Regions from separate parts of the Burkholderia sp. MSh2 genome, predicted to be linked through region 3. Evidence: predicted binding sites of a transcription regulator. Region 3 holds the regulator's gene; each other region holds the start of a gene.
The links. Region 3 encodes LexA, which represses DNA repair genes until DNA is damaged. Its sites were predicted from a motif close to ACTGTATNNNNATACAGT; they were not measured.
Positions count from the first base shown of each region.

Region 1 (10,543 bases), on a different contig from region 3:
ACAGGATCTCGTCAGCGCGCTCGTGAAGCTCTACGAGGACAACGCGTCGACGCTGACGCCCGACCCCGTCTACACGGCCTTCTACTACTCGCATCCGCCCGCTTCGCAGCGGATCGACCGCCTGCTGCAGCACGCATGAGCCGGCCGACCTCCCGCAAGCCGGCCCCGCGCGCGTCCGGCGCGCAGCGTGCCGAAGGCCGCGTGATCGCGGCGCACGGGCGCCACTACATCGTCGCCCCCGACGACGGCGGCGCGATGCTGCAGTGCTTCCCGCGCGGCAAGAAGAGCGACATCGCGGTCGGCGACCGCGTCGCGTATGAACACGCGTCGGCCGACCAGGGCGTGATCGTCGAGATCGGCGAACGGCGCAACCTGCTGTATCGCTCCGACCAGTTCAAGTCGAAGCTCTTCGCGGCCAACCTCGACCAGTTGCTGATCGTGCTCGCGACCGAGCCCTATTTCAGCGAAGACCTGCTCGGCCGCGCGCTGATCGCCGCCGAGGCGAACGAGCTGAAGCCCCTTGTCGTCCTGAACAAGATCGACGTCGAAGCCGCGCTGCCGGTCGCGCGCGAGCGCCTCGCACCGTACCGCGCGCTGGGCTACGACGTGCTCGAACTGTCCGTGAAGGGTGCGCCCGACGATGCGCGCGCGCAGCTCATGCCGCATCTCGCCGGGCATTCGACGATCCTGCTTGGCCAGTCCGGGATGGGCAAGTCGACGCTCGTGAACCTGCTCGTTCCCGATGCCGAAGCCGCGACGCGCGAGATTTCGGCCGCGCTCAACAGCGGCCGTCACACGACGACGTTCACCCGCCTCTACCCGCTGCAGGGCGGCGGCGCGCTGATCGATTCGCCGGGCTTCCAGGAATTCGGCCTCTACCACCTGACGGAAGGCCGCCTCGAGCGCGCCTTTCCGGAGTTCCGCCCGCTGCTAGCGGACTGCCGTTTCTATAATTGCCATCATCTGCACGAACCGGGCTGCGCGATCCTCGAAGCCGTCGCCGATGGCCGCATCGCGCCGACACGGCATGCGCTGTACGCCCAGCTCGTGCACGAGGCGAGCCAGATCGTCCGCTGACCGCGCGTCACGTGCGCGGCGGCCGGCAGCCGGGCGGCCGGCCTTCACCGACAGGAGCCGCGATGCGTTTCAAGGCACCCGATCTTGCGACAGCCCAGCATTGGGCCAACGTGCTTCAGGTGGCCGGCATCGGTTGCGAGCTGCATAACTGCTACGCGACCGGCGCGCTTGGCGGCCTGCCCGCCGATGCGTGCACACCCGAGCTGTGGCTCGATGACGAGCGCGACGACGCACTCGCCCGTCGGCTCCTCGATGCGGCATCGCACGGCCCGTCGCCGAGTGCCGCGCCGTGGCGTTGCCGGCACTGCGGCGAGGCGCTCGACGCGCAGTTCACCGCGTGCTGGCAGTGCGGCGCCGTACGCGATCCGCGCGACGACTGACCACAGCAAAAAGGCCGGCATCGCGCCGGCCTTTTTCTTTCATCAGGTACCGCGGTGTCTCGTCACGACACCCAGACGGCAAGCGTCAGCATCAGCAGCAGGATCATCCACAGGATCACCGCGCGCCAGACGAGGCCGACCGCCGACTGCAGCGTGCGCGGCGTGCAATCGTCACCGACCGCCAGCGGGCCGCTGTCGCCGACCGCCAGCGCATCGAGGCTCGACGGCTCCGCGAGCGGCCCTGCGAGCCGCGCACCGAGCGCCCCGCTGCCGGCTGCCAGCAGCACGCCGTCGTTCGGATCGGGCCATTGGCGCGTGTGGTTGCGCCACGCATAGATCGCATCCTCGAAATTGCCGACGATCGCGAAACCGAGCGCGGTGAGTCGCGCGGGAATCCAGTCGATCACGAAGAACGCACGCTGCGCGAACGTCGAGAAGGCGGCCGTGCGGTCGTCGCCCGGCGTCGACCAGCTGCGTGCAAGGTATTCGGAAATCCGGTACAGCACGGCGCCGGCCGGGCCGATCGGCAGCACGTACCAGAAGAACACCCCGAACACGTGGCGATGCGACGCGACAACGGCATGAATCAGCGTATGGCGGACAATCTCTCCGACCGGCATGTCGACCGTGTCGATGCCCGTCCACTCGTGCAGGATTTCGCGTGCGCGCGGCACGTCGTCATTGTTGAGCGCGAGATGGATGTCGGTGAAGTAGTGGCTGAACTGGCGGAAGCCGAGCGTGAAGTACACGACGACGACGTTCCAGATGAAGGCGAGCACGAAGCTCACCTTGTACAGCAGGAAATAGATCAGCGCGACGATCAGCACCCACGGCAGCACCACCGCGAGCCATGCGAGGATGCCGTGCTTCTGCTTGCCTGCGTCGAGACCATGTGCGACGGTTTCCGCATGAAACTGGAACAGCGCGAACACCGGATTGTTCGGCGACAACGCGCGGACCTGTTCGATGATGAGGGCGAGGAGAACCGAAAAGAAAGTCATGCGTGGCGCCGTCTTCGGAGTTATGTCATTTTTTGCATAACGATAGCACAGCGTAAGCCCCGCATGGCTGCCGGCGCGGTCGCCCGGCAGCCGGCCGCGCGCGCCGGCCGGTGTGCACGTCTAGCCGGCGGCCAAGAAGCGGTACAGATTGCGCAACATGCCGGCAGTTGCGCCCCAGATGAAGTAATGGCCGCCCGGTTCGCCGTTCGGGTAGGGCATCGCAAAAAAACGACGCTCGCCGCCTTCCCAGCGGAACACGCGGACCTGGTGGTTCGCGGGATTCATCAGGAACGCGAGCGGCACTTCGAAGATCTCGGCAACTTCGAACGTATCGGCCTGCACGGTAAATGGCGGATGCACGAGGCCGACCGTCGGCGTCACGCAGAACCCCGTGCCGGTCAGGTAGTCGGGCAGTTCACCGAGGATTTCGACACGCTCGGCGGCCAGCCCGATCTCCTCCTTCGCCTCGCGCAACGCGGTTGCGGTCGCATCGCGATCGAACGGTTCGCGACGACCGCCCGGAAAACTGATCTGTCCGGCGTGGTCGTTGAGGTGGTCGGCACGCTGGGTCAGCAGCACGGTGAGACCCGACTCGCGGGCAACCAGCGGCACGAGGACCGCCGCGCTACGCGGATCGATGCCCTCCTGCAGCCTCGCCTCGCCGGGCTCGACGCTCCATTCGAGCGTGCGCGCGAAGCGGTCGCGCAAACCGGACGGCGTCAGCAGGTGCGGCTCGATGCCGGGCAGGCCGGCGCCGGTGCCTTCGACCGGCAGGACTTCGGGATCGATGATGGGGCGACGATTCAATGGAGCTCTCGGGTTCGTGTCATGTCGAGCATATTGTCGCGCCAGAATGAAAAAAGCACCCGGGTGGGTGCTTTTTCCTTACAGCTCTTACTCTTGGGAAGCTGCTGCGGCGCGATCCTTCGACACCAGCTTTTCCTTGATACGAGCCGACTTGCCCGAACGCTCGCGCAGGTAGTACAGCTTCGCACGACGCACGTCGCCGCGGCGCTTCACGACGATGCTTGCCAGCAGCGGCGAGTACGTCTGGAACGTACGCTCGACGCCTTCGCCCGACGAGATCTTGCGAACGATGAAGTTCGAGTTCAGGCCGCGGTTGCGAATCGCGATCACGACGCCTTCGTAAGCCTGAACGCGCTTGCGGTTACCTTCAACCACGTTCACGTTCACGATCACCGTGTCGCCCGGGGCGAATTCGGGGATCGTCTTGCCGGCGAGCGCGCGCTCGATTTCTTCCTGCTCAAGTTTTGCGATCAGATTCATTACTGACTCCTTATGCCATCGTGTCGGCGTTGGCACCCGCCTGCTGACAGGCCTGGCCCCGATAGAGGATGGATTCACATCAGGCGCCGCACACGCATGCACGGCACCGCCAATTCCCGCTCGCGACACCGCCTCAGGAGGCGTCCTTCGCTTCGCGTGCGAGGCTCGCGAGCCACGCCTCGTCGGCACGGCTCAACAACTTCTCGCGGCGCGCCCGAACGATCAGGTCCGGCCGCTTCCGCAACGTATTTCTCAAGGCTTCCTGCCGCCGCCACCGCTCGATCTCGGCATGATGCCCGCCGAGCAGCACGTCCGGCACACGCACGCCGTCGTATTCCTCCGGGCGCGTGTAGTGCGGACAATCGAGCAACCCGTCGACGAAACTGTCCTGCACGGCCGACTGCGAATCGTTCAGCACACCGGGCAACAACCGCACGACGGCATCCATCATCGCCATCGCCGGCAGCTCTCCGCCGGACAGGACGAAATCGCCGAGGCTGATTTCCTCGTCGACGCACCGGTCGAGCAGGCGCTGGTCGATCGCCTCGTAGCGGCCGCACAGCACCACGACGCCCGGCTCCTGCGCCATCCGCATCGCACGATCGTGCGTGAGCGGCGCACCCTGCGGCGACATCATCACGACACGCGTGCTCGCGATACCCTGCTCCGCCTGCGCCGCTTTCGCGGCGTCGATCGCGGCTTCGAGTGGCTTGGCCAGCATCACCATGCCCGGACCGCCGCCGTACGGCCGATCGTCGACCGTGCGGTAGTTGTCCGTCGTGAAATCACGCGGATTCCAGGTGCGCAGCCCGAATCGACCCTGCTTGACTGCCCGGCTGGTGATTCCCCAGTCGGTCAGTGCACGGAACATCTCGGGAAAGAGCGAGACGACGTCGAACTGCACCGCGCTCTCGGTAACCTGATTCATTTCAGTAATCGGCTTCCCAGTCGACGACGATGCGACGCGCCGCCTGATCCACCGTTTTGACGTATACGCCGACAAACGGGATCAACCGTTCGTCGGTGGTCGGCTGACCGTCTTTGCCGGTCGCCGGATACTCGACACGCATGATCGAATGCACGCCGTTGTCGATCATCCCGCTCACCTTCCCGAGCGCCACCGATTGCTCGTTGACGACTTCGAGACCGATCAGGTCGACCCAATAGAATTCGTCCGCGGCCAATGCCGGGAAATCTTCCCGGCGCACGAACACGCGAAAGCCGCGCATGGCAAGCGCGGCATCGCGGTCGCTGACGCCCGCGGGTTGCGCAACGACGGTGTCGCTGTGCGTCTTCGACTGCATGATGCGGACGGAAAGCCGCTCCGCACCTCGCTCCAGCCACCAGCGGCGCGCCTTGAGCAGCGCGTCGCCACCGCGGCCGGCGTCGGCATGCGCTGCAACCTTGACCCAGCCTTTCAGGCCGTAGGCGTCGACCACCGCCCCGACCTCGACGGCATCGTCAGGCCAGGCCTGCGCCAACTCGAGATTGTCTTGCTCGGCAACCTCGCCGGCGTTCGCGACAGCCTCGCGCTCGACCGGCTTGCGGACGAATGCGCCAAACGACGCACGCCCGCGCCTTGCATTACCGGAATCGTGACCCGCCATCAATGCACCTCACAGCCGGCACGACCGGCACACCGTGCCATGTTAGGCAGCCGGTTGCGCCTTTTGCGCTTCCTTCACGAGACGCTGGACGGTCGGCGACAGTTGCGCGCCAACGCCTTGCCAGTACGTCAGGCGATCCTGAGCGATACGCAGCGATTCGCCCTTCGTGGCGACCGGGTTGTAGAAGCCGACGCGCTCGATGAAGCGGCCGTCACGACGGTTGCGCGAATCGGTAGCGACGATGTTGTAGAACGGGCGCTTCTTCGAGCCGCCACGAGCCAGACGGATGATAACCATATGATGTCCTTCGGGAAAACCGGGTTCGAAACTACTGAAACACGCGATTATAGCTGGAAACCAGAGGTACAACAAACACTTACGCGTAAAAAATCCATGGACGCCCTGTCCGCCGTGCGTGCAATCGGCGTGTCCGGCACGTTCTCCGCCGTCGCGTCGCGCCTTCGCGGCGCCTCGACGCGCCACGTGCAGCACCGCTTCGCGGCGCTGTCTGCCAGCCCTGCCGGCCTCGCATCCGTACAGGTGTCAGCACCGCCGTTGCCGGTAGTGGAACTCGTCGCGCCATTCGGTTTTCATGCGGAAGTCTCAATCGACGCGGCAGCGGAAGCGCACGAAATGGCGTGATCGTCGCGCGACATCCTGTATGTCGGTACACGGAACAGCCGCGCGCATGCATTCTTGATACGTGAGGGACGGATCATTGCGCACCAAGCGGACGCGTTCGGGGGCGACATGCTTGCCGGCGTCGCCTGTCGCGACGGCACTCTCCATATATACGCCATGCCGCGCATTCTGCGCCTCGATCATGGCGACGGCCGGCTCGCCCACTGCCCACACCACCCACGCCCACGCCGATCTCGGCTTCGGCTTCGGCTTCGGCTTCGGCTTCGGCTTCGGCTTCGGCTTCGGCTTCGGCTTCGGCTTCGGCTTCGGCTTTCCATACTGCCACGGCGGCGATACGCCCGATCCTCCCCAGCGACGGCGCTTGCCGCCGCCATGCTCCCCCGGCATTGACGCTGAGCGCACACGTTATCGTACCCGGCATGCGCTTCCATACAGAGCCGACGCTCCCAGGGCCGTACGCGACAGCACGTTCATCGCTGGACACGGCTCGCGGAACCGCAGCACGGAGGCCGGCTATCGCGCGCTGCGCGCCGTCGTCTCGGTGGACACCAGCTCCAAGCCGGCCAAACCCGGTTCGTCACGGGCCGAGGACACCCCGACAACTCGGCGCGGAGACGCACTGCCGGCGAGTTGCCGCTACCGGACGCCTCGCTGCTCGCCAGCGACGAAGAGGCATGCCCGATCTACCGCACGACCCATGCGGCACCTTGACGCAGGACAGGGGTGACCGGGCCCGACCGGGCATCGTAGAATGCGTGCGGGCCGCGCGCCCGCGCCGGCCCGCCGGCCACCCATGCCAACGACAACACGCCGCCATCCATGTCCAGCAGCACCGCACCAGCCCGCCGCTTCCGCTCCAAGACGCTTACCGCCGCACTCGCCTTCCTGCTCGGATCGCTCGGCGCGCACCGCTTCTATCTGTACGGCTTTCGCGACGTGTACGGCTGGGCGCACCTGCTCGCGACGATCGTCGGCATTCCGGGCTTCCTGCTGCTCGCCGCGACCCAGCGCACCGCCGGACTCGGCTGGTGGCTCGCGGTGCCCGGCGCAATCTCGCTGCTCGCGGCGTTCCTTGCCGCGCTCGTGTACGGGTTGCGCCCCGACGAAAAATGGGATGCGCAATTCAACGCCGATACAGGCAAGCACAGCCAGTCGGGCTGGACCGTGATCTTCGTGGTGATCTTCTCGCTGCTGATCGGCGCATTCCTGCTGATGACCGCACTCGCGTTGTCGTTCCAGACGTATTTCGAATCGCAGGTCGAAGCGGCCAAGCAGATTTCGCAGTAAGCGGAACCCATCCAGCGCGCGCGACGGTATCGCGCACCGCTCAGAACAGGTTCAACTGCATGTCGTCACGTGCCTTCGTGCCGGCGGCACGAACGGCGACACGCGGCACCGGCACCGTGCAGGCCGGCGCACCGCGAAACTGCGACAGATCGAGAATGCCGTTCGTGCGCTCATTCAACCCGAGCCGCTTGACGGCCTGACGAAAGCGCTGCCGCAACAGGTCGGCCCAGATCCCCTCGCCCTTCATCCGTTTCGAGAAATCCGAATCGTAGTCTTTGCCGCCGCGCATGTCGCGGACGCGGTTCATCACGCGCTCCGCGCGGTCGGGAAAGTGCGCGGCGAGCCATTGCTTGAACAGCGGCGCGACCTCCCACGGCAACCGCAGGATGATGTAGCTCGCATGCGTCGCCCCGGCTTCCGCACACGCCTCGAGCACGCGTTCCATATCGGGTTCGGTCACGAACGGAATGACCGGCGCAATACTCACGCCAACCGGCACGCCGGCGTCGCGCAGCGCGCGGATCGTACGCAACCGGCGCGCCGGCGTCGCCGCGCGCGGCTCGAGCGTGCGCGCGAGCTCCGCATCGAGCGTCGTGATCGTGACCGCCGCCATCACCTGACCGCGCCCGGCCATCGGTGCGAGCAGGTCGAGATCGCGTTCGATCAGCGACGACTTCGTGATCGCGGCGAATGGCAGCCCGCGATCGTGCATCACCTGGATCACGCTGCGCGTGATGCGCAGGTCGCGCTCGACCGGCTGGTAGGCATCGGTGTTGACGCCGAGCGCGATCGGCTCCGGCACGTAGCGCTTCCGCGAAATCTCGCGTTCGAGCAGTTCGGCCGCATTGACCTTCGCATAGATGCGGCTTTCGAAATCGAGCCCCGGCGACAGGCCGAGATAGCTGTGTGTCGGCCGCGCGAAGCAATAGATGCAGCCGTGCTCGCAGCCGCGGTACGGATTGAGCGAGACGCTGAACGGGATGTCAGGCGACTGGTTATGCGTCAGAATGCTTTTCGCGCGCTCCTCGAACACCTGCGTACGCAGCGGCGCGGGGAAATCGGCATCGTCCGACTCGTGCGTCCAGCCGTCGTCGACCGCTTCGCGCTGCGCCAGCTCATATCGCCCCTGCAGGTTGTCGACCGCACCGCGCCCCTTGCGGGGCGCGGGCGGCGCAACCGGAAATTCGTTGTCGGATCGTTCGTCCATGTGCCCACCCGTTCACCTGCGCCCAATACTGTATATTTATACAGTATTGGGCGCAGCATGCCAAGCACGGGATCAAGGGCCCGGCAACCGGCCGCCGGCGCGTCAATCGCCAACCGCGATCGTCAACGTCTCCTTGATTTCCTCCATCACGACATAGCTCTTCGACTGCACGGCGCCGGGCAATTGCAGCAGGATGTCGCCGAGCAGTTTCCGGTAGTCGGCCATCTCGCCGATGCGCGCCTTGATCAGGTAGTCGAAATCGCCGGACACCAGATGGCATTCGAGCACCTCGTCGATCTTCATCACTTCCCGCCGGAACTGCTCGAACATGTTGCCGCCCTTGTGACCGAGCGTGATCTCGACGAACACCAGCAGCGCGGCATCCAGCTGGTGCGGGTCGACCCGCGCGTGATAGCCGGTGATCACGCCGTCGCGCTCCATGCGCCGCACCCGCTCGATGCACGGCGTGACGGTCAGGCCGACCTGTTCCGCGAGGTCCTTCATCGCCATCCGGCCATCGTCCTGGAGCAGTTTGAGGATGCGCCGGTCGAGCTTGTCGAGCGAGCGCACGGGCTGCCGTTGCGTTCTCATTTGTTTATACTGAAAACCTGAAAAATACGATAACAAAACCTACAGATTCGACAATACCATAGCGCAAAAAACTAGATCAGCTAGAGGTTACACGGAGATGCATGTGCGCCCGGCCTCGACCTGGTCCCTTCCATCTGGAGCAGCTATGCGAGTCGTCATTCTGGGCAGCGGTGTGGTGGGCGTGGCAAGCGCGTATTACCTCGCGCATGCCGGTCATGAAGTCACGGTGATCGACCGGGAAGCCGGCCCTGCGCTCGAGACGAGCTTCGCGAACGCCGGCCAGATCTCCCCCGGCTATGCCGCGCCGTGGGCTGCGCCCGGCGTGCCGCTGAAGGCCGTCAAGTGGATGTTCGAAAAGCATGCGCCGCTCGCGATCCGGCTCGACGGCACGCGCTTCCAGCTCCAGTGGATGTGGCAGATGCTGCGCAACTGCACGGCCGAGCGCTATGCGGTCAACAAGGGCCGCATGGTCCGCCTCGCCGAATACAGCCGCGACTGCCTGCAGGCGCTGCGCGCCGATACCGGCATCCAGTACGAGGGACGCACGGGCGGCACGCTGCAACTGTTCCGCACGCAGCAGCAACTCGACGGTGCGGCGAAGGACATCGCCGTCCTGAAGGAAGCCAACGTGCCGTTCGAACTGCTGTCGCCTGCCGACCTGAAGCAAGCCGAACCGGCGCTCGCCGCCGTCTCGCACAAGCTGACGGGCGGCCTGCGCCTGCCGGGCGACGAAACGGGCGACTGCCAGCTGTTCACGACGCGCCTCGCGGCGCTCGCCGAATCGCTCGGCGTCAAGTTCCGCTACAACACGCCGATCGATGCGCTCGCGATCGCGGGCGGCAAGATCGCCGGCGTACAGTGCGGCAGCGAAACGGTGCGCGCGGATGCCTACGTCGTCGCGCTCGGCTCGTACTCGACCAGCTTCATCTCGAACCTGATGAAGATCCCCGTTTATCCGCTGAAGGGCTACTCGATCACCGCGCCGATCGTCAACGAAGCAGCTGCGCCCGTGTCGACCGTGCTCGACGAGACGTACAAGATCGCGATCACGCGCTTCGACCAGCGCATCCGCGTCGGCGGCATGGCGGAAATCGTCGGCTACGACAAGAACCTGCGCGCGGCGCGCCGTGAAACGCTCGAAATGTGCGTGAACGACCTGTTCCCGGGCGGCGGCGACACGTCGAAGGCCACGTTCTGGACGGGCCTGCGCCCGATGACGCCGGACGGCACGCCGATCGTCGGCCGCACGTCCGTGTCGAACCTGTTCCTGAACACCGGCCACGGCACGCTCGGCTGGACGATGTCGTGCGGCTCGGGCCAACTGCTCGCGGACCTGATCTCGGGCAAGATGCCGGCGATCCAGGCCGACGACCTGTCGGTGCACCGCTACCTGAAGGACGTGGCCGGCCAGACGCGCCCGGCGTACGCGTAAGCGCAAGCCGCGGCATCCCGCCGCCAGGCGGG
Region 1 covers NZ_JPGM01000032.1:118,898-129,440, forward strand. Annotated here, with positions in the region: gene GQ57_RS21265 (M48 family metallopeptidase) at 1-139, shown strand, start outside; gene rsgA (ribosome small subunit-dependent GTPase A) at 136-1,077, shown strand; gene GQ57_RS21275 (putative signal transducing protein) at 1,140-1,457, shown strand; gene GQ57_RS21280 (CobD/CbiB family protein) at 1,520-2,458, opposite strand; gene GQ57_RS21285 (CoA pyrophosphatase) at 2,579-3,265, opposite strand; gene rplS (50S ribosomal protein L19) at 3,353-3,745, opposite strand; gene trmD (tRNA (guanosine(37)-N1)-methyltransferase TrmD) at 3,879-4,673, opposite strand; gene rimM (ribosome maturation factor RimM) at 4,675-5,352, opposite strand; gene rpsP (30S ribosomal protein S16) at 5,395-5,649, opposite strand; gene GQ57_RS43805 (hypothetical protein) at 5,650-5,994, shown strand; gene GQ57_RS21320 (NINE protein) at 6,814-7,281, shown strand; gene GQ57_RS21325 (PA0069 family radical SAM protein) at 7,322-8,488, opposite strand; gene GQ57_RS21330 (Lrp/AsnC ligand binding domain-containing protein) at 8,591-9,079, opposite strand; gene GQ57_RS21335 (D-amino acid dehydrogenase) at 9,225-10,511, shown strand.
Region 1: GQ57_RS21325 (PA0069 family radical SAM protein) is a predicted target of LexA. The motif match lies at 8,516-8,533, and genes of this name have one in related genera.

Region 2 (10,543 bases), on a different contig from region 3:
TCATCCCCTTCTGGCCGCGCCGGAACGGCACGCCGAGCAGGTTGCCCTGGTTGTCGAAGCTCCACTGGTGATAGACGCAGGTGTGCGAGCTGGCGTTGCCGCGCGACTTGCGGCACACCTGCGCGCCGCGGTGCGCGCAGCGGTTCACCCATGCGGCGAGCGTGCCGTCCTCGGCGCGCGTGACGACGACCGGCGTATCGCCAACGAACGTGCTCTTGAAGTCGCCCGGGTTCGGGATTTCCGCCTCGAGCGCGACGAAGTTCCACGTCGGCCCGCGAAAGATGCGCTCCTGCTCGCGATCGTAGACGGCGCGCGAGCTGAACACCTTGTACGGCACGCGCGAGCCGTCGTCATGCGGAAAGGTCACGTCGGCTGCGTCGTCGCGCGTGGCGAACACGACGGGCGATTCTGTCTGCTCCATGTCGGACTCCTTGTCGATCCGTTGCGTTGAATGCATGGAACAGATTTTTGAAAAGCTAATATTTCCCGTCTATCCGGAAAGTGCGATTGCGGCGGCGCAATATCCACTTTCGGCGGATTTCTGCGCTAGCATGACGGCACACGCGACCGGCGCACGATCGCGACCCATTGTCCGGATCGAAGCGCGCGTCGCCCATACAAAGGCTGAGGCCCATGTCCCCAACGTCGTTCGAGCCGCTCGCGCTGCGCGCGCACCGGCTGTTCGAATCCCGCGATCTCGACGAGACGCGCGAGCGGATCTCGCGCGTGATGCAGCCGCATGCGCTGCTGCCGGGCGGCCGCGTGCGCGGCGCGGCGCACATGGATTTCGTCCGGCTCGGCGGGCTCGGGATCGGCACGATCGCGTTCGGCGACGCGATGCGCGTGCAGGTCGACGCGGTCGACGGCTATTACCTGCTGATGTTCTGCCTGTCCGGCCAGGCCGAGGTGCGCGCGATGGGGCGGCAGCTCGGCGTCGACGGCCAGACCGGCGTGCTCTGCGCGCCCGGCGAGCGCTTCGACGCGGTGCTGTCCGCCGATTGCGAGCAGTTCGTGCTGCGCATCGACGCGGCGACCGTCGGCTCGCTGACCGGCGATCCGCGCGCGACGCTCGATCCCGTCCTGCACGTCAGCGACGCCGCGCTCGCCGCGTGGCGCCAGCAACTGATGCTCGTCGCACGCTCGCCCGAGCTGCTCGAACGCGCGAACGCGAACCCGCGCGTCGCGTCGCAGCTCGAGCACCTGCTGATCGACCTGCTGATCGAGGGCCATCCACCGTCCGTGCTGCGGGCGTCGCACCGCGACCCGGCCCCCGGCTTCGTGCGGCGCGCGCAGGAATTCGTGAACGCGCACTATGCGCAGCCGCTGCAGCTCGCCGATATCGTCCAGGCCGCCGGCGTGCCGGAACGGACGCTGCGCGATGCGTTCCTCCAGTTCCGCGGGATGAGCCCCATGCAGTACCTGCGCGCGACGCGGCTCGACCATGCGCGCGAGCTGCTGCGCGGTGCGGCGCCCGACCGGCGGATCGCCGATGTCGCGCTCGATTGCGGGTTTGCGCACCTCGGACGGTTCGCGATCGCATACCGGGAAAAGTTCGGCGAATCGCCGTCGGAAACGCTCGACGCGAAGCGCTGACAGCCGCTGCGCCGGCGCACGCGCCGCCGGTTTGCACGGCCGGCAACGCACCGCATCGATCGGGACGACGCGGCGAGGCCTCCCCGCATCCGCGGGCGTATTCCAAATAGACCGTTAGTTGCGATCTGGCGCCTGCGACATCCGTTACGCCGGCGGCGCGATCATCTCCCGGGCAATCGCGCAGAACGCGGCGGTGGCGGCGTTTTCGCCGTGCAGCCGGCGGCTCATGATGATCGGCGACGTCGCGGCCGGCTCCGGCAACCGCCGGTAGACGACGCCCTTCACGCGCACGCCCTCCACGCTCTCCGGCACCAGCGACACGCCGACCTGCGCGGCCACGAGCCCGAGCGCCGTCTGCAGCTCGCGCACCTCGTGAACGGCCGCCGGCACCAGCGCGCCGTCGCGCAGCGCGGAGAGCTGCTGATCGGCAAAGCTCGGGCGCGGCGTGCTCGGGTAGACGATCAGCGTCTCGTTCGCGATGTCCGCGAGCGTCAGCGGCCGGGCCGGATCGGCGAGCGGATGCCCGACCGGCAGCGCCGCGATCAGCTTTTCCTCGATCAGCGCCTCGCGCACCAGTTGGTCGTCGTCGAACCGCAGACGGCCGAACCCCACGTCGATCCGTCCGCCCTTCAGCGCGCCGAGCTGCTCGAGCGTGAACATTTCGATCAGCGACAGCTCGACGCCGGGCTGCGCCTCGCGAAACGCGCGGATCACGTCCGGCAGCGCGCCGTACAGCGTCGACGGGACGAAGCCGATCACGATCCGCTCCGACAGTTGCGCGAGCCGCCGCGTCAGCGGCCCGAGCTCGTCGGCCTGATCGACGAGACGTTTCGCCTGCGCATAGAACACGCGCCCGGCATCGGTCAGCTTCAGCGGCCGCGCGCCGCGCTCGAACAGCGGCAGGCCGATCTCGTCCTCGATCGCCTGGAGCTGGCGGCTCAGCGGCGGCTGCGTCATGTGCAGCCGCTCGGCCGCCCGCGTGATGTTCATCTCCTCGGCGACGGCGATGAAGTAGCGGAGCTGACGCAATTCCATTTCATGCCTCGAAGGTATGGGTGTCGTCGGACAGCGGGCTGGACGACGCGCGGCGGGATTGCGTGCCATGCGCGCCAGCAGGAAGAATCGCATGATAGCAACCGCCGCCGCCATCGGGCGTATCGAGGCGCGACGCGTCGACGCGCCGACGGTCGGGCCCCGCGAATTGCCGGTCGCGGCGAGGCATTGACGGCCCGTCGGGCCGGCCCGGATTCGATGCACGGACGGTATCGAAGGCGTCGGCGGGGGAGCGTCCGGGACCGTCGACGCGTTCACGGTCGAACGGGATCGCGATGCCGGGTGCCCGGCCGGGAGGGCGCACCACCTGTGAACGCGGGAAAGTGCCGTGCGGCATGCGAACCTGACCGGCAACGGTGGGGCCTTCGCCCTGTCGCCGCCCGCCTTCGATCCGCGCAGCACGATCCGCTCCGATGCCGAAGGCTGCTTCTGCTTCTGCTTCTGCTTCTGCTTCTGCTTCTGCTTCTGCTTCCGCTTCCGCTTCCGCTTCCGCTTCCGCTTCCGCTTCCGCTTCCGCTTCCGCTTCCGCTTCCGCTTCCGCTTCCACAGCATGCCCCCAATCGGCCCCGTCGCCCCGGCCATTGTCAGGCGCATGCTCACGGCTTCGTTTCGGCGAACGGTTGTCGTAAGCTGACGATGTGGATCGACATCGAAGGCGACGCGCATCCGCGACACGGCCGCCCATGCGCGACGCGCGAAAGGCCGATCCCGGCGGTCACGCAAACCGAGGCGGCGAAAGGCAAGCCGTACGACGTCGACGGACCGTTCGCACCGATCGGCTTCGATTGCCTTCCGCACGAGGAACCGCGCGACGCACCGCGAAACGAAGTTACGCCGGCCCGGGCGGCCCGACCGTTCGGCGCATCGACAACACAAGGAGCGCAGGATGCTGTTTCATGTGGAAATGACCGTCCGTCTGCCGACGGACATGGACCCGGTCAAGGCCGCGACGCTGAAGGCGGAAGAAAAGGCGATGTGCCAGCGGCTGATGAACGAAGGGATCTGGCGGCATCTGTGGCGGATCGCCGGGCGCTATGCGAACGTCAGCGTTTTCGACGTCGAGAGCGTGCAGCAACTGCATGACCTGCTGAGCCAGTTGCCGCTCTTCCCGTACATGGAACTCGACGTGCGGGCGCTGTGCCGGCATCCGTCGTCGGTGCGGGAAGACGATCGCTGAACCGGCGTGAATCGCGGCCGTCGCGCGCGGCCTCAAGAGGCACGACACGGGCGGCCGGCGATGTCACGCAGGCTGCCCGCGTCGCGTTCATTTCGACCGGGCCGGCCCGCGTCGCCCCGCGTCGGAATACCCGACACCCGTCACGCGACCCGATGCGCGGCAAACCCGACCTCGCCCGGCGCGATCCCGTCCTTCAGCGTCAGCGCCGGAATCTCGTAGTCGCCCGCGTTCTGCCGCCGGAACGGAATCGGCTGCGCGGTCCACAGCGTGTCGAGACGCCGGCCGAGCGCCGCGCGCGTCTCGCCGAAGCGCGCGTCGTCCATCTTCCCCGTCCGGTAGATCACGAACGGCGGCAGCACGTCGAAACCCGGGTAATACAGCATCCCGTGCTGAATCGGGAACAGCACGTCGTCGATCGGCCCGTTGATGCCGCGCGCGCTGTAATGCGACTCCCACCCGCCGGCCGTGACGACCACCATCGCGCGCTTGCCGGCCAGCGCCCCTTCGCCGTACCGATTGCCCCAGCGCGTGTCGGAATGCTCGCCTACGCCGTACGCGAAGCCGTACGCATACACGCGCTCGAACCAGCCCTTCATGATCGCCGGCATCGAGAACCACCACAGCGGGAACTGCAGGATCACCGCGTCGGCCCACTTCAGCTTGTCCTGCTCGCGCACGATGTCGGCGCTTTGCGTGCCGGCCGCGAACGCGCGCCGCGAATCGAGCGACGGATCGAAACGCGCGCCGGGCGCGCGATCGGTCGCATCGCGCCCGTCGAGCACGGGCTTCCAGTTCATCGCATACAGGTCGGTCACCTGCACCGCATGGCCGGCCGCCCCGAGATGCGCGACCGCGAAGTCGCGCAACGCGCCGTTCAACGAACGCGGCTCGGGATGGGCATAAACGATCAGCACATTCATGTTCGGTACTCCGTCGATTGAATGACTGCAGGATGCCGCTTCCACCGGTATATTTGAAATGAATTCCCGATATGCCAGGTATAGCCATGAACAATCTCAGGCGACTCGACCTGAACCTGCTCGTCACGCTGGACGTGCTGCTCGCCGAGCACAACGTCACGCGCGCCGCCGAAAAACTGGGGATGTCGCAGCCGTCGGTCAGCGTGCAGCTGCAGAAACTGCGCGACGTGTTCGGCGATCCGCTGCTGCTGCCGGGGCCGCGCGGGATGCGGCCGACCGCACGCGCGGAAGCGCTGCGCGAGCCGTTGCGGGACGCCATCGAAGCCATCGGGCGCGCGGTGATCCCCGCCACGCCGTTCGATCCCGCCACCGCGACGAACACGTGGCGGGTAGCCGCAACCGATTACGGCGAATCGACGATCGTGCTGCCCGCGCTGAACGCGCTGCGGTCGGCCGCACCGGGTACGCGGCTCGCCGTCGTCGAGCTCGTGCCGCCGCGCATCGAACAGGATGCCGAACGAAACGGCATCGACCTCGCGTTCCACACGACCGAGGGGTCGCCGCCCGGCATGCGGCGCCGGCCGCTGTTCGTCGAGCGCTACGTGCTCGTCGGGCGCGCCGGTCATCCGAAGCTGAAGCGGCGCCCCACGCTCGCGCAGTTCGGCGCGCTCGAACACGTGATCGTGTCGCCCGACGGCGGCGGCTTCTTCGGCGTGACGGACGACGCGCTCGCGCAGGTCGGTGCGACGCGGCGCGTCGTGCTGTCGGTGCCGCATTTCCTGTTCGTGATGTCGGCCGTCGCCAGCACCGACCTCGTCGCGATGCTGCCCGAGCGGCTGGTGCGCGACGTGCCCGCACTGCGCGTGGTGGAAGCGCCGGTCGACGTGCCCGGCTACGAAATGTCGATGCTGTGGCACGAACGCGTGCATCGCGATCCGGCGCACCGCTGGTTGCGGGAAACGATCTCGGCATCGGTCTGATCCGCCCGGCCGCGGGGGGCGGCTGACATCTGCTGTCGCCAGGGGCTTGAAAGTCCGCCGATCACTGTATATATTTACAGTGTTTCTGCGTCATTTGACCCGAATTCCGTCATCCCGAGACGGTCTTTAGTGAGGCGACCATGTTCCAGTCATCCGCATTCGATCCCGAGCAACCCGGCTTCAATCCCGTCCACTTCGAGCGCGCCGCGCAGCGGGCGGTCGTCGATCTGCAGCGTGTCGTCGGCGGCCCCGCGCAGCGGGCGCTCGGCCTGCGGCGCCGCACCCACCCCGCCGCCGTCCGCACGATGAGCTGGCAGGCGCTGCTGAACGTCGAAGAGCTGGCCTTCTCGAATGCCGGCTTCCTGAACCGCAACGATCCGACCGTCGTCGACGCATTCATCCGGCTGCGCGACAGCCGGCTGGTCGCCTCGGACACCGAGGAGCCGGTGGACTGGCGTCGCGACGACGACGACCTGCCGGCCGTCTACCTGATCGTCAAGGCGATGCTCGATGCGGAAGAGGAAGAGCGCGCCGAAGCGGGCTGAGCCGCGCCGGCCGCTCGCGGCGCGCCGCCGCGTAGCAGGCTCGTGCGGCCCGTGCCCATGCCCGTCGCCGCGCTCCCGTGCGAGCGGGCCGGCGCGCCGGATCGCACACTGCGCGCCGTCGCGCGGGCAAGCCAGCGCCGCGCGACGAACGCCGGAACGAACCTGCCGGGGGCCGCGCGCTACAGCCGTGCCGCCAGCCGCGAGCCCTGGTCGATCGCGCGTTTCGCGTCGAGTTCGGCGGCCAGTTCCGCGCCGCCGATCAGGTGCACCGGGCGCCCGGCCGCCTGCAGCGGCGCAAGCAGCGCGCGCTGCGGCTCCTGCCCGGTGCAGAGCACGATCGTGTCGGCTTCGATCAGCGCGTGATCGGTGCGCTGCTCGCCGTACGACACGTGCAGCCCGCGTTCGTCGATCCGTTCGTAGTTCACGCCGCCGATCATCGTCACCTGCTTCATCTTCAGCGTCGCGCGGTGAATCCAGCCGGTCGTCTTGCCGAGCCCCTTGCCGAGCGGCGCGGCCTTGCGCTGCAGCAGCGTCACTTCGCGCGCGGGCGCGGCGACCTGCGCGCGCGTCACGCCGCCACGCGTCGCGGCCGGGTCGGTCACGCCCCACTCGGCCTTCCACGCGTCCAGGTCGAGCGCGGGCGACTCGCCGTCCTGCACCAGATATTCGGCGACGTCGAAGCCGATCCCGCCCGCGCCGACCACCGCGACGCGCCGGCCGACCGGCTGCCTGCCCGCGAGCACGTCGATGTAGCTGAGCACGTTCGGCCCGTCCTGCCCCGGAATCTTCGGGTCGCGCGGCGAGACGCCGGTCGCGAGCACGATCTCGTCGTAGCCGCCCGCGATCAGGTCGCTCGCGTCGACCCGGCGGTTCAGGTGCAGATTCACGCCGGTCAGCGCGATCTGCCGGCCGAAGTAGCTCAGCGCTTCATGAAACTCCTCCTTGCCCGGAATCCGCTTCGCCAGGTTGAACTGGCCGCCGATCTCGGCCGCGCCGTCGAACAGGTCGACCCGATGGCCGCGCAGGGCGAGCACGGTCGAGCACGCGAGCCCGGCCGGCCCCGCGCCGACCACCGCGATACGCTTCGGCTGCGCCGCGGGCGTGTATTCCAGCTCCGTCTCGTGGCACGCGCGCGGATTCAGCAGGCACGACGCGATCCGGTTCTTGAACGCGTGATCGAGGCACGCCTGGTTGCAGCCGATGCAGGTGTTGATCTCGTCGGCGCGGCCCTGCGCGGCCTTGACCACGAATTCGGCATCCGCGAGCAGCGGACGCGCCATCGACACCATGTCCGCGCAGCCGTCCGCGAGGATCTGCTCGGCCACTTCCGGCCGGTTGATCCGGTTGGTCGTCACGAGCGGAATGCCGACCTCGCCCTTCATCTTCTTCGTCACCCACGCGAACGCGCCGCGCGGCACCGACGTCGCGATCGTCGGCACGCGCGCCTCGTGCCAGCCGATCCCGGTGTTGATGAGAGTGGCGCCCGCGCGCTCGACGGCCTTCGCGAGCTGCACGGTTTCGCTCCAGTCGCTGCCGTCCGGAATCAGGTCGAGCATCGACAGCCGGTAGATCAGGATGAAATCGCGGCCGACCGCCTCGCGGGTGCGCTCGACGATCTCGATCGGCAAGCGGATGCGGTTCTCGTACGCGCCGCCCCACTGGTCGGTCCGCTTGTTCGTGTGCATCGAGATGAACTGGTTGATCAGGTAGCCCTCGGAGCCCATGATCTCGACGCCGTCGTAACCGGCTTCGCGCGCGAGCGTCGCGCAGCGGACGAACGCGCGGATCTGCCGCTCGACGCCGCGCGCGCTCAGCTCGTGCGGCGCGAACGGCGAGATCGGCGACTTGATCTTCGACGGCGCGACCGCGAACGGGTGATAGCCGTAGCGGCCCGTATGCAGGATCTGCAGCGCGATCTTGCCGTCCTCGGCATGCACGGCGTCCGTGATCTCGCGATGCCGCCGCGCGGCGCCCGACGTCATCAGCGTGCCGCCGAACGGCTTGGTCCAGCCAGCCACGTTCGGCGCGAAACCGCCCGTCACGATCAGGCCGACGCCGCCGCGCGCGCGCTCGGCGAAATAGGCGGCGAGCCGCGGCAGCGTCTTGCGGCTGTCCTCGAGGCCCGTATGCATCGAGCCCATCAGCACGCGATTCTTCAGCGTCGTGAAGCCGAGATCGAGCGGAGCGAGCAGGTGGGGAAAGGGTGTTGTCATGATGGTCGCGCCGATAAGCAATGCCTGCCATCGTAGGCGCGCGCCGCCTTGAACGTGAGGGGGCAAACAGCCATAATGCTTGTCATTTCCGGCCAAGAAGACATGACCTCCCCCCTCGCCAAGGATCGCCTCGGGCTGCGCCGGCCGACGATTCCGGTCGCCTATACGCGCCTGCTGCTGCAGGCGCTGGCCGCGCGCGGCGTCGACCTTGCCGCGGTGCGCGCCGGCACGGGCCTGCGCGACGCGGTGCTGGCCGAGCCGGACGCGCGCGTCGCGCCGTCGCAATGGGGGCGGCTCGTGCTCAACGCGATCGAGATCGGCGGCGATCCGGGCATCGGGCTCGCGTTCGGGCTGCTGCTGAAGCCGACCGTGCACGGCTTTCTCGGCTATGCGACGCTGACCGCGCGGGACATCCGCGAGGCGCTGGCGGTCACGCAGCGCTACTTCCGCATGCGCAACCGTCAATATCGGCTGACCTATGCGGAGGACGAACGCGGCGCGACCCTCGAGCTGCACGGCGTGCAGGCGAGCCCGGTGCTGCAGCACCACGTGATGTTCGAATTCGTGCTGACGGGGCTCGCGCAGAACATCTCGCAATGGGCCGGGCGCGCGTCGCCGCCGATCACGCTGCGCTTCGCGTGGCCGGAGCCCGCGTATTTCGCGCGCTATCGCGATACGTTGCCGCCGGTCGAATTCGGTTGCGCGGCGAACGCTCTATGGATCGCACGCGACGTGCTCGACTGGCCGCTGCCGCTCGCCGACGAAGTCGCGCACCGGCAGGCGCTCGTGCAGGTCGAGCGCGAATATGCGCAGGTGCGGCAGGAGGAAGGCGATCTGGTCGAGCGCGTGCGCGCGGAGCTGGCGCGCACGACGGGCGCCTACCCGGGGCCCGACAGGCTGGCGGATGCACTGCTGGTGTCGACGCGCACGCTGCGGCGCCGGCTGGAGGAAGCTGGTTCGGGCTACCGGCAACTGCTCGACGAAGCGCGGTTTCGCGACGCGAAGCAACTGCTCGCCGCATCGGATCTCGACCTGAAGACGATCGCCGAGCGGCTGCAATTCACCGATCCGGCGAACTTCACGCGCGCGTTCCGGCGCTGGGCCGGGCAAACGCCCAGCGCCTACCGGGAAGCGGCCGGCGCGCTGGCGGAACCGGCGGCGGCCGGCGCGTCGGCCAGATAGATTCGCGCGCAGCCGTCGCCGCCCGCCGCCTCGATCCGCACGTCGCCCGGCGCGGCCGCGATCGCGTCGTACACGTCGTCGGTCACGCACACCACCGGCACCGCGATCGCATACAGCTCGGCGGCCACGATCGCGCCGATCGAGAGGATCAGGTCGCGCTCCTTCAGCACGATCCCGACCGGCCCGGTGCCGTTGCGCACCGCTTCCGCGAGCACGCTGCTGCTCGAACTCGAGCCCTTCGCGTGCGGCATCACCATCACCTTGCCGGCCAGGCTCGCACCGGCCTGCGGATGGCCGCGATCGACGATCCGGCCCGTGCCCGAGTCGTAGCCGCCCCAGAAGCTGAGCGGCCTGTCGAGCACGAACGCGCGTGCGCACGCGCTACCCGGCACGAGCGTGTCGCCCGCCCACTGCTTGCCCGTCGCTTCAGTCATCGAATCGCACCTTTCCTTCGTACGCCGACCGCACGCATTCGCGCATGCTGCCGTACGCGACCGTCACGCCGATGTTCGCGGGCGCATAGGACGCCCATTTCCCCGAGTTGGTCATCACGAGCCCCGACAACTGCTTCATCACCGGCGTGATGTACGTGCAGGTGTCGACGACGATCTGGATGCCGCGCGCGGCGAACTTCGCCGCGAGGCCGGCTTCCTCCAGCTCCCACAGGATGAAACGGCTCGTGTTCACGTAGAAATCGCAGGCCGGCTTGCCGTCGAACGCGTCGAGCAGCGTGTCGAGCGTGCGAAATTCGGCCAGCGAGAAATGCGGCGTGCCGAGCGCCACCGCGACGAGCGCATCGCCGGCCGCGCCGTGGTTCAGCGTGCGGCGAATCTCGGCGAGATCGGCCATCGACACGTCGACCGTGCGTCGCGCCGCCTGC
Region 2 covers NZ_JPGM01000027.1:15,684-26,226, forward strand. Annotated here, with positions in the region: gene andAc (anthranilate 1,2-dioxygenase large subunit AndAc) at 1-421, opposite strand, end outside; gene andR (anthranilate 1,2-dioxygenase regulatory protein AndR) at 634-1,593, shown strand; gene GQ57_RS17805 (LysR family transcriptional regulator) at 1,738-2,628, opposite strand; gene GQ57_RS43390 (hypothetical protein) at 2,630-3,193, opposite strand; gene catC (muconolactone Delta-isomerase) at 3,533-3,823, shown strand; gene GQ57_RS17825 (NAD(P)H-dependent oxidoreductase) at 3,964-4,743, opposite strand; gene GQ57_RS17830 (LysR family transcriptional regulator) at 4,830-5,723, shown strand; gene GQ57_RS17835 (DUF2471 family protein) at 5,864-6,268, shown strand; gene GQ57_RS17840 (NADPH-dependent 2,4-dienoyl-CoA reductase) at 6,448-8,481, opposite strand; gene GQ57_RS17845 (AraC family transcriptional regulator) at 8,557-9,663, shown strand; gene GQ57_RS17850 (aconitase X swivel domain-containing protein) at 9,603-10,097, opposite strand; gene GQ57_RS17855 (aconitase X) at 10,090-10,543, opposite strand, start outside.
Region 2: GQ57_RS17835 (DUF2471 family protein) is a predicted target of LexA. The motif match lies at 5,787-5,804, and genes of this name have one in related genera.

Region 3 (10,543 bases):
GTGACGTCGGCGAGCACGGGTTCGGCGTAGGTCTTGCCGATGCCGGATACGGACAGCACGGGAACGGCTGCACGGGAGGGTTGGAAGGTCGGGTCCATCGCGATCCTGGTTGCGGCCGCGCGCACGCGGCGCGCGGGTGTGACGCTCACAAGTGCATGTGCATGCAGTGGCCGTGATCGCGCTCACCCCGGATAACGGCCGCCGTGCCGGATTCTTGAGGATGGCGGCGGCCGCACCCGGGCCGCGTCACTTCGTGACGAGATCCACCGGCGTCTCGACCACGCCCGACATGTCGGCCTGCTTGCGATGCTCGGCGATCGCCTTGAGCGCCGTATCGATGCCGAACACGGCCTGCTTCGCCGCGTACTGGTCGGCGGTCGCGAGCACGCGGCCGTCCTTCAGCATCGGCTTGATCGCGTTGATGTTGTCGTAGCCGACCACGAGCACCTTGCCCTGCTTGCCGGCCGCGCGCACCGCCGACACGGCGCCGATCGCCATGTTGTCGTTGCCGCACAGCAGCGCCTTCAGGTTCGGGTATTCGTTGAGCATTGCAGCGGCGACCGCATTGCCCTTGTCGATTTCCCATTCGCCCGACTGCACCGACACGACCTTCATCCCGCCCGCCTTCATCGCGTCCTGGAAGCCGGCCGTGCGCTGCTGCGCGTTGGTCGTCGTGGATACGCCCTCGACGATGCCGACCTGGTCGCCCGCCTTCAGCCGCTTCGCGAGATAGTCGCCGATCTTGCGCGCGCCCTTGCGGTTGTCCGGGCCGACGAACGGCACGTTCAGGTTCTTCGACTTCAGCACGTCGGGATCGAGCCGGTTGTCGATGTTCACGACGATGATGCCCGCATCGACCGCCTTCTTCACGACCGGCACGAGTGCCTTCGAATCGGCCGGCGCCAGCACGATCGCGTCGACCTTCGACACGATCATCTGCTCGACGATGCGGATCTGGTTCGCGGTGTCGGTCTCGTCCTTGATGCCGTTGGTGATCAGGTCGAACTGGTTCGCGTTGTGTTTCTGGTATTCCTTCGCGCCGGTTTCCATCGTCAGGAAGAACTCGTTGGCGAGCGACTTCATCACGAGCGCGACCTTCGGCTTGGCCGTGGATTGTGCGTGGACGGCCGGGGTGGCGGCAACCGCGACGGCGGCAAGCGCGGCGGTCAGGAAGCGACGGCGAAAGAGGACATTCATACACATCTCCTGGCGACTGGCCCGAGTGGGCCGGATGTTGTTTTAATGTGAGCAAACGTTTGCGCCACACTACCCGGGCAATGGCCATCGATGCTGCTGTCGGTACCACGGAATGGAAGCGAGGCAGACGGCCGACTGCCTGGCGCGTGCTGTCGTCAACGCGCCGCCGCCGGCGGGCCGCCGGCGGCGTGACGGCTATGCTGTACCGATTCGCTTCGGCGCGCAACCTGTCTGATCAATATTTAAGGGTTTTTCTGAGTGCGTATCACACCGGGCCCTGCTGCGCCGGCTCGTCCGCATCGGCCGACGGCGCGTCGCCGAAGCGGTTCGCATGAGGCGTGCCGGCGATGAAGCCGTTCATCACGAACAACGCGAGCACGCCGACGATCGGCACGAACAGCAGCAGCATCCACCATCCCGACTTGTCGATGTCGTGCAGCCGTTTCACACCGACCGCAATCGACGACCACACCGCGACGACCGCGATGACGAACAGGAGCAATATCGCCGGCAGCGGCAGATTGTCATTCGGCGCACCGCTGGAGCCCGCATCGAAAAGCGCGCCGAGCACCGTGGAAGCCAGCGCGTAGATCCACCACGGCAGGCGCCCGACCCGGCCTTTGAAGGAAAAGAGAAACCATTTCAGATTCATTGCGTTCACCTCATCGTCACGCGTGTTGCGTGCTGCACGCTGCGCGACCGGCTGTCGGGTGTGCCGGTGCGGACACGCAGCGCGCGTTGCCCGATGAATGCGGGCTGGCCGACATTCACGCGCATTGAATCATATCCGCGGACAAACGACCCGCGGGACAGGGCGATGGGGGAAACCGGAACGGCGCGTTCGAACCTGCTGTCTTGTTCTTTTGATGGCAGCGGTACGCGTATCGATCGCCGCCTGGCGCGACGATCCGGGTTGGCAACCGCAATGCGGTCGATGGTTCGACGAACCGGACGACCGCGGAAGGCCGCCCGGCGGGTGGACTGGAGATGCGCGCCCTCCGCGCCGACGGCACGGAGGGTGCTGCCGTCAGACGGCTTCGCGCAACAGCCCTGCGATTTCCGCTTCGTTCAGGTGCGGCGCGAACATCTCGATCAGCCGGTACGCGTACGCACGCAGGAACGCGCCCTTGCGCAGCCCGACCCGCGTCGTGCTCGCTTCGAACAGGTGCTGCGTGTCGAGCGCGACGAGCCCCGTGTCGCGCTGCGGATCGTACGCCATCGCCGCGACGACGCCGATCCCCATCCCGAGTTCGACGTAGGTCTTGATCACGTCCGCATCGATCGCGGTCAGCACGACGTCGGGCACGGCGCCTGCCTGCGTGAACGCCTGGTCGATGTGCGAACGGCCCGTGAAATCCTGGTCGTACGTGATGATCGGATACTCGGCGATTTCCTCGAGCGTCAGGTTCTCGCGGCCGACGAGCGGATGGCCCTTCGGCACGACGACCGTGTGGTGCCACGAATAGCACGGGAACGTGACGATGTCCGGATAGCGGTCGAGCGCCTCGGTCGAGATGCCGAGATCGGCCTCGCCGTTCAGGATCATCTGCGCGATCTGCTGCGGGCTGCCCTGGCGCAGCGCCAGATGCACCTTCGGGAACACGTCGGTGAACTGCCGGATCACCTTCGGCAAGGCGTAGCGCGCCTGCGTGTGGGTCGTCGCGACGACGAGGTGGCCGCTGTCCTGGTCGGCGAACTGGCGCGCGACGCGGCGCAGGTTCTCGGCGTCGAGCAGCATCCGTTCGATCAGCTGGTGCACGGCCTTGCCGGGCTCCGTGAGCCCCGTCAGCCGCTTGCCGCGCCGGATGAAGATGTCGACGCCCAGCTCATCCTCGAGATCCTTGATCTGCTTCGACACGCCGGACTGCGACGTGTACAGCACGTTCGCGACTTCCGTCAGGTTCATGTTCTGGCGCACTGCTTCGCGCACGAACCGCAATTGCTGAAAATTCATGGGTATGCCTCTTAGGCTGTCGTTGTTTGATTGTCGAAACGGAGCGCGTTCCGCCCCCTGCCCCGCATGCCGGCGTCAACGCGCGGGAAACACGCGCACCGCGCGCGGCACGGCCGTCGCACCGTCGCCGACCTGCAGCGACAGCGCCCGCCATGCATCGCGATCGAGTTCCGCCTCGAGCGCGCCGCCGGCCCTCGCCTCCAGTTCCACGCGCACCGACCCGCCGAGCGGAATCACGCGACGCACGTCCACCGCGATGCCGTCGCGGTGGTCTTCGCCCGCCGGCCAGAGCTGCAGGTCGTGCGGCCGCACGTACGCGTTCGCCGGCCCGGCAAAATCGGCGTCGACCTCGATCGGTGCGGCCGCGCCCTCGGCGACGAAACCGCGCCCGGCGACCGTGCCCGGCAACCGGTTGGCCGCGCCGAGGAACTCGTACACGAACGCACTCTGAGGATGATCATAGACGTCCTGCGGGCTGCCGACCTGCTCGACGTGGCCGCGGTTCAGCACGACGATGCGATCGGCGACTTCCAGCGCCTCTTCCTGATCGTGCGTGACGAAGATCGTCGAGATATGCAGGTCGTCGTGCAGGCGACGCAGCCACCCGCGCAGTTCCTTGCGGACCTTCGCATCGAGCGCGCCGAACGGCTCGTCGAGCAGCAGCACCTTCGGCTCGACCGCGAGCGCCCGGGCCAGCGCGATACGCTGGCGCTGGCCGCCCGACAGCTCGGACGGATAGCGCTGCGCGAGCCAGTCGAGCTGCACCAGCTTCAGCAGCTCGTGCACCTTGTCGCGAATCGCGGCCTCCGACGGCCGCTCGCGGCGCGGCTTCACGCGCAGCCCGAACGCGACGTTCTCGAATACCGTCATGTGACGGAACAGCGCATAGTGCTGGAACACGAAGCCGACCTGACGGTCGCGCGCGCCGACCGACGCGACGTCGAGCCCCTGCAGCACGACCTGGCCGGCGTCCGCGTGCTCAAGGCCCGCGATCACGCGCAGCAGCGTGGTCTTGCCGCAGCCCGACGGCCCGAGCAGCGCAACCAGTTCGCCGGGCGGGAAGTCGAGCGATACGTTGTCGAGCGCCGTGAAATCGCCGAAGCGCTTCTGAAGGTGACGGACGGTGATACCCATTCTGGTTGCCTCTTTACGATTTCGACGAAACGGCGGCGACGGGGCCGGCGTGTGCGGGAGCGGCGTCGCGCGTGCCGGCCAGTTCGGCGGCAAGGTGACGCTCGGCGATCAGCTTCAGCATGAGCGTGACGAGCGCCAGCAGCGCCAGCACCGACGCCACCGCGAACGCCGCCGCGAAGTTGTATTCGTTGTACAGGATCTCGACGTGCAGCGGCATCGTGTCGGTCTGGCCGCGGATATGGCCGGACACGACCGACACCGCGCCGAACTCGCCCATCGCGCGCGCGTTGCAGAGGATCACGCCGTACAGCAGGCCCCACTTCACGTTCGGCAGCGTCACGCGGCGGAAGATCTGCCAGCCCGACGCGCCGAGCACGCGTGCAGCCTCCTCCTCGTCGGTGCCCTGCGCCTGCATCAGCGGAATCAGCTCGCGCGCGACGAACGGGAACGTGACGAAGATCGTCGCGAGCACGATGCCCGGCACCGCGAAGATGATCTGCACGTCGTGATCCTGCAGCCACGGCCCGAGCCACCCTTGCGCACCGAACATCAGCACGTACACGAGGCCCGAGATCACCGGCGACACCGAGAACGGCAGGTCGATCAGCGTCGTCAGCAGCGCCTTGCCGCGGAATTCGAACTTCGCGATCGCCCACGACGCGCATACGCCGAACACGAGGTTCAGCGGCACGGCGATCAGCGCGACGGTGAGCGTCAGCTTGATCGCCGACCACGCGTCGGGATCGGCCAGCGATTCGAGATAGAAGCCGATGCCCTTGCGCAACGCCTCGACGAACACCGCGGCGAGCGGCACGACGAGGAAGAACGCGAGGAACGCCAGCGCGATGCCCGTGAGCAGCCAGCGCACGACGCGCGACTCGCTGACGGGATCGAGCCGTTTCGCGGCACGCGTGGCCGCCGACGGGTTTTTCAGCACGGCGCTCGCCTCCTGGCTCATTGCTGGCCTCCTGTTGCGACGGCGGTGACGGCGGCGGGCGCGGGGCCGCTCGCGCCCTTGCTCGTCCGGCGCTGCAGATACCACTGCAGCGTGTTGATCAGCAGCAGCATCAGGAACGACACCACGAGCATGACGACCGCGAGCGCGGTCGCGCCCGCGTAGTCGTACTGCTCCAGCTTGGTAATGATGAGCAGCGACGTAATCTCGGATTTCATCGGCACGTTGCCGGCGATGAAGATCACCGAGCCGTATTCGCCGAGCGCGCGCGCGAACGCCAGCGCGAAACCGGTCAGGAGCGCCGGCAGCACGGCCGGCAGCACCACGCGGCGGAACGTCAGCCAGCGCGACGCGCCGAGGCACGCGGCCGCCTCTTCCTGCTCGCGCTCGAAATCCTCCAGCACCGGCTGCACCGTGCGCACGACGAACGGCAGCCCGATGAAGGTCAGCGCGACCAGCACGCCGGCGGGCGTGAACGCGATCTTGATGCCGAGCGGCGCGAGATACTGGCCGACCCAGCCGTTGGTCGCATAGACGGCCGCGAGCGAAATGCCGGCGACCGAGGTGGGCAGCGCGAACGGCAGATCGACGATCGCGTCGACGATGCGCTTGAGCGGGAACGTGTAGCGCACCAGCACCCATGCGACGAGGAAGCCGAACACGGCGTTGATCAATGCGCCGCCGAGCGCGGCCGAGAACGTCAGCCGGTAGGACGCGAGCACGCGCGGCGACGTGACGGCGGTGACGAACTGGTCCCACGACAGCGTCGCGGTCTTCAGGAACGTGGCGGCGAGCGGAATCAGCACCACGAGGCTCAAATAGGCCACCGTGATGCCTAGCGTCACGCCGAAACCGGGCAGCGCGCTCGGCTTGCGAAAGGTGTACGTCGTCATCGGATGCTCTTGCTGGGTCGATGCAGCTCATGGGTCCGACGCAAACGCCGGCGCAATGCAATTGCGCCGGCGGCCCGTCGGGGATGCGGCGCGCTGTCGTGGCGCGCCGCTGTCGTTATGGCGTTACTGCGGCTTGTAGATCGAATCGAACACGCCGCCGTCCGCGAAATGCGTCTTCTGCGCATTCGTCCAGCCGCCGAACGTGTCGTCGACCGTGTACAGCTTCAGCTTCGGGAACTGCTTCGTGAGCTCCGCCGGCACGTTCTTCGAACGCGGGCGATAGTAGTTGCGCGCCGCGATCTCCTGGCCCTGCGGGCTGTACAGGAAGTTCAGGTACGCTTCGGCCAGCTTGCGCGTGCCCTTCTTGTCCACCACCTTGTCGACCACCGCGACGGGCGGTTCGGCCAGGATGCTCACCGACGGCACCACGATCTCGAACTTGTCGGTGCCGAATTCCTTGACCGACAGGAACGCCTCGTTTTCCCACGCGATCAGCACGTCGCCGATCCCGCGCTGCACGAAGCTCGTCGTCGCGCCCCGCGCGCCCGAATCGAGCACGCCCGCATTCTTGTAGAGCTTCGTGACGAATTCCTTGGCCGTCTGCTCGTTGCCGCCCGGCTTGTGCTGCGCGTACGCCCACGCGGCCAGGTAGTTCCAGCGCGCGCCGCCCGACGTCTTCGGGTTCGGCGTGACGATCGAGATGCCCGGCTTGGTCAGGTCTTCCCAGTCCTTGATCCCCTTCGGATTGCCCTTGCGCACGAGAAACACGATCGTCGACGTATACGGCGACGCGTTGTCCGGCAGGCGCTTCTGCCAGTCCTTGTTGACGAGCCCCTTGTTCGCGAGCGCATCGATGTCGTAGGCCAGCGCCAGCGTGACGACGTCGGCCTGCAGGCCGTCGAGCACCGAGCGCGCCTGCGCGCCCGAACCGCCGTGCGACTGCTTGAAGTTGACGGTCTCGCCCGTCTTCGCCTTCCACTCCTTGCCGAACGCCTGGTTGAAGTCCTGATACAGCTCGCGCGTCGGGTCGTACGACACGTTCAGGAAAGTCGTATCGGCCCACGCATGCGACGCGACGCCCAGCACCGCCGCCGCGCCCAGCGCGAGTGTTGCGATCAGGCGGCCCACTCCGCCCACCAGCCCCGTATTGCGCTTCGCCATCCTTGGTTCTCCAGTGTTGTCGGTATTGCGATGTCGGGCCAGTCTAACGAACGGGTTACATGATTAAAAATAATCGTTCCTTATTTTTTAATACTCAAAAGTGCTAACGCAGACGGGATGGACGGTTGCGGCAGATGAACCGGCGTCAGGACGTCGCGAAATCGCGGCGGAACCGGCGCGATCGCGTCGAACCTCACGTAACACTTGAAATTCGCGGAGTACTGTATAAAAATACAGCTCACTGTCTATCCATACAGTTGAGCCATGACCAAACTCACCGCCCGTCAGCAGCAAGTGTTCGACTTGATCCGCCGCGCGATCGAGCGCTCCGGATTCCCGCCCACCCGCGCCGAGATCGCGGCCGAACTGGGCTTCAGTTCGCCGAATGCGGCCGAGGAGCACCTGCGCGCACTGGCGCGCAAGGGCGTCATCGAGCTGGCCGCCGGCGCGTCGCGCGGCATCCGCCTGCTCGGCATCGACGACGCCCCGCACCAGTTCACGCTGCCGCACGCCGGCCTGATGCAGTTGTCGCTGCCGCTCGTCGGCCGCGTCGCAGCCGGCAGCCCGATCCTCGCGCAGGAACACATCTCGCAGCATTACGCGTGCGATCCCGCGCTGTTCTCCAGCAAGCCCGACTACCTGCTGAAGGTGCGCGGCCTGTCGATGCGCGATGCCGGCATTCTCGACGGCGACCTCCTCGCCGTGCAGAAACGCACGGAAGCGAAGGACGGCCAGATCATCGTCGCGCGTCTCGGCGACGACGTCACGGTCAAGCGCCTGATGCGCCGGCCGGGCGGTCTCGAGCTGATCGCGGAGAACCCCGATTACGAAAACATCTTCGTCAAGGCCGGCAGCGCGGAATTCGCGCTGGAAGGCATCGCCGTCGGGCTGATTCGCTCGGGCGAACTCTGACATTCCGTCTCGCTGAGGAGAACATCATGGAACGCCTTGCCCGCCTGCTGCCTTTCCGCCAATTCGGTCGCCTGCGTCATCTGCGCGGCCGCACGCCCTGCGCGCCGCTATCCGCGGCCGCGCCGGTGCAAGAAGAAATCGCAGTCGAACGGCAGGCGCCCCTGCTGCCGTCGGCGCTCCCCGCTTTCGCGCGGGTGTCGCTGAACGCCGGCCTGAATCACGCGGAACCCGCGCGCCGCGCGCCGGTACGCGTGTATCACGGCCGTTCCCGCCTGATCATGGTCGGCACGATCGATGCCGTATGCCGCATGATCGACCGCTGCATCGCAGAGGAACGATCGGCCGCGCAAAACGGTCTCTGATTGCGGAACATTCCCGCACCGGAGGCAACGTGACCGTATCGCCGGGCCGCGCATCGCGGCTCAAGCCCCTGCTGATCGTCGTGCTGGCCGTCGCGGTCATTGCGGCGATCGGCTATGCGTACGCGTCGCCGTATGTCGCGCTCGGTCGTCTGAAATCGGCGATCGATGCGCGCGACGCGCAGGTCATCAGTGAATACGTGGATTTTCCGTCGCTGCGCATCAGCCTCAAGCAGCAGGTCACGGAAGAACTGATGCGCCGGATCGACGCGGTGAAGAAAGACAATCCGCTCGCGATGATCGGCGCACTGATCGGGTCCGCGCTGATCGGCCCGCTGGTCGATGCGTATACGACCCCGGAGGGCGTGGCCGCACTGATGAGCGGCTTGCCGCCGCGCGGCACGCCGGACGAGCGTCCACCTGAATGGTCGAATCTGCCGCCTGGCCATGCACCGGGCAACGCGTCGGCCAGCCCGGCCCCGGCAAGTGCCGCCGTTGCGGGCAGCAACACGGGCGCCGCGTCATTGCCGGCTCCGGCCTCTGCCGCGCCGGCCGGCCCGGGCGATCCGGAGAATCCGCCGCACCGGCAGCAAACCAGCGCCGGCTACCGGAACATCGACGAGTTCGTCGTGACCTACCAGCGCAGTGCCGACGGCACACGCTATGCGGCTATCTTCCACCGCTTCGGCCTGTTCTCGTGGAAGTTGTCTGCGATCGACCTGCACGCGTAACGGCTCGCGGTCGGCGCCCGCGCGGTTGATCCGGCGTGGCGCCCGACCCGCGCGAATCGCCGGCCAGGCCGCCATCGCATCAGACGATCATTTGCCGCTCGCCGTGGCCGCTTCACGCTCGCGCGCCATCTCGGCCTTCTGCTCCTGCGCCGACGAACACGCCACCAGAATGCTGCAGTTCACGCGATCGAGCAGTTGCGTGTTGCCCGACCCCATCCACCATCTCGAGAGCCCGCTGCGGCACCGGTGGCCGACGACGACGAGGTCGACATTCAGCTCCGTCGCGAGATTCGCGATTTCATCGATCGGATAGCCGAACGCGAAATGGCCCTCGGCTTGCACCCCGCGCTCGCGTAGCCAGTTCACGCCTTCCTGCAGGATTTCGCGTGCTGTTTCCTCGAACCGGCCGCACGCGACGTCGGTCAGCAGACCCGCGCTCTGCGCAATGCTCGAGCGCATGTCGACCACCGACAGCAAGTGCGTTTCCGCCTTCAGGTCCATGGCGAGATTGGCGCCGCAGCGCAGTGCCTTGCGCCCTTCGAGCGAGCCGTCGTAACACAGCAGAATCTTGTTGTAGCTAGCCATGTAACCTCCCTATCGCAATACGAGCCCACGCCTTCATCATGGTGCGCCGCAATTCAGGACGCAAGGGATGGAAAACGCTGATTCGCCCCGCCTGGCATGTGCGCGATGATGCGGTGCACGATCGGTGCGGGCATGCATCGCACCGTGCACGCATGCGCTGAAGCGACGCAGCCGATGCACTAGAATGGCCCGTTCGTACTCCCGCGTGCCGTCAGGCGCACGGGGCGCACGCTTCGGTCATGCCCGTGTGACACGCATTCGTCCGATCCGTTCGCCCGCCGGCCACGCATCCGGCGCCGGAACGCTTCCGCGCCCGCACACAACGACAAACTGCCCATGTCCGTTGCACCGATCGATTTCCGGAACGTCGTCAAGCACTACGGCGACAAGCGCGTCGTCAACGGCCTGTCGTTCACCGTGCAGGCCGGCGAATGCTACGGCCTGCTCGGGCCGAACGGCGCCGGCAAGACCACGACGCTGAAGATGCTGCTCGGCCTCGCCCAACCCGACGCCGGCAGCATTTCGCTGTGCGGCGAACCGGTCCCATCGCGTGCGCGGCATGCGCGCCAGCGCGTCGGCGTGGTGCCCCAGTTCGACAATCTCGACCCCGACTTCAGCGTGCGCGAAAACCTGCTCGTGTTCGGCCGCTATTTCGGCATTCC
Region 3 covers NZ_JPGM01000022.1:72,055-82,597, reverse strand. Annotated here, with positions in the region: gene GQ57_RS15115 (sugar ABC transporter ATP-binding protein) at 1-98, opposite strand, end outside; gene GQ57_RS15110 (sugar ABC transporter substrate-binding protein) at 247-1,197, opposite strand; gene GQ57_RS15105 (DUF805 domain-containing protein) at 1,463-1,849, opposite strand; gene GQ57_RS15100 (CysB family HTH-type transcriptional regulator) at 2,225-3,151, opposite strand; gene GQ57_RS15095 (sulfate/molybdate ABC transporter ATP-binding protein) at 3,227-4,285, opposite strand; gene cysW (sulfate ABC transporter permease subunit CysW) at 4,299-5,243, opposite strand; gene cysT (sulfate ABC transporter permease subunit CysT) at 5,240-6,133, opposite strand; gene GQ57_RS15080 (sulfate ABC transporter substrate-binding protein) at 6,257-7,294, opposite strand; gene lexA (transcriptional repressor LexA) at 7,559-8,206, shown strand; gene GQ57_RS15070 (hypothetical protein) at 8,233-8,568, shown strand; gene GQ57_RS15065 (DUF2939 domain-containing protein) at 8,598-9,296, shown strand; gene GQ57_RS15060 (universal stress protein) at 9,384-9,881, opposite strand; gene nodI (nodulation factor ABC transporter ATP-binding protein NodI) at 10,218-10,543, shown strand, end outside.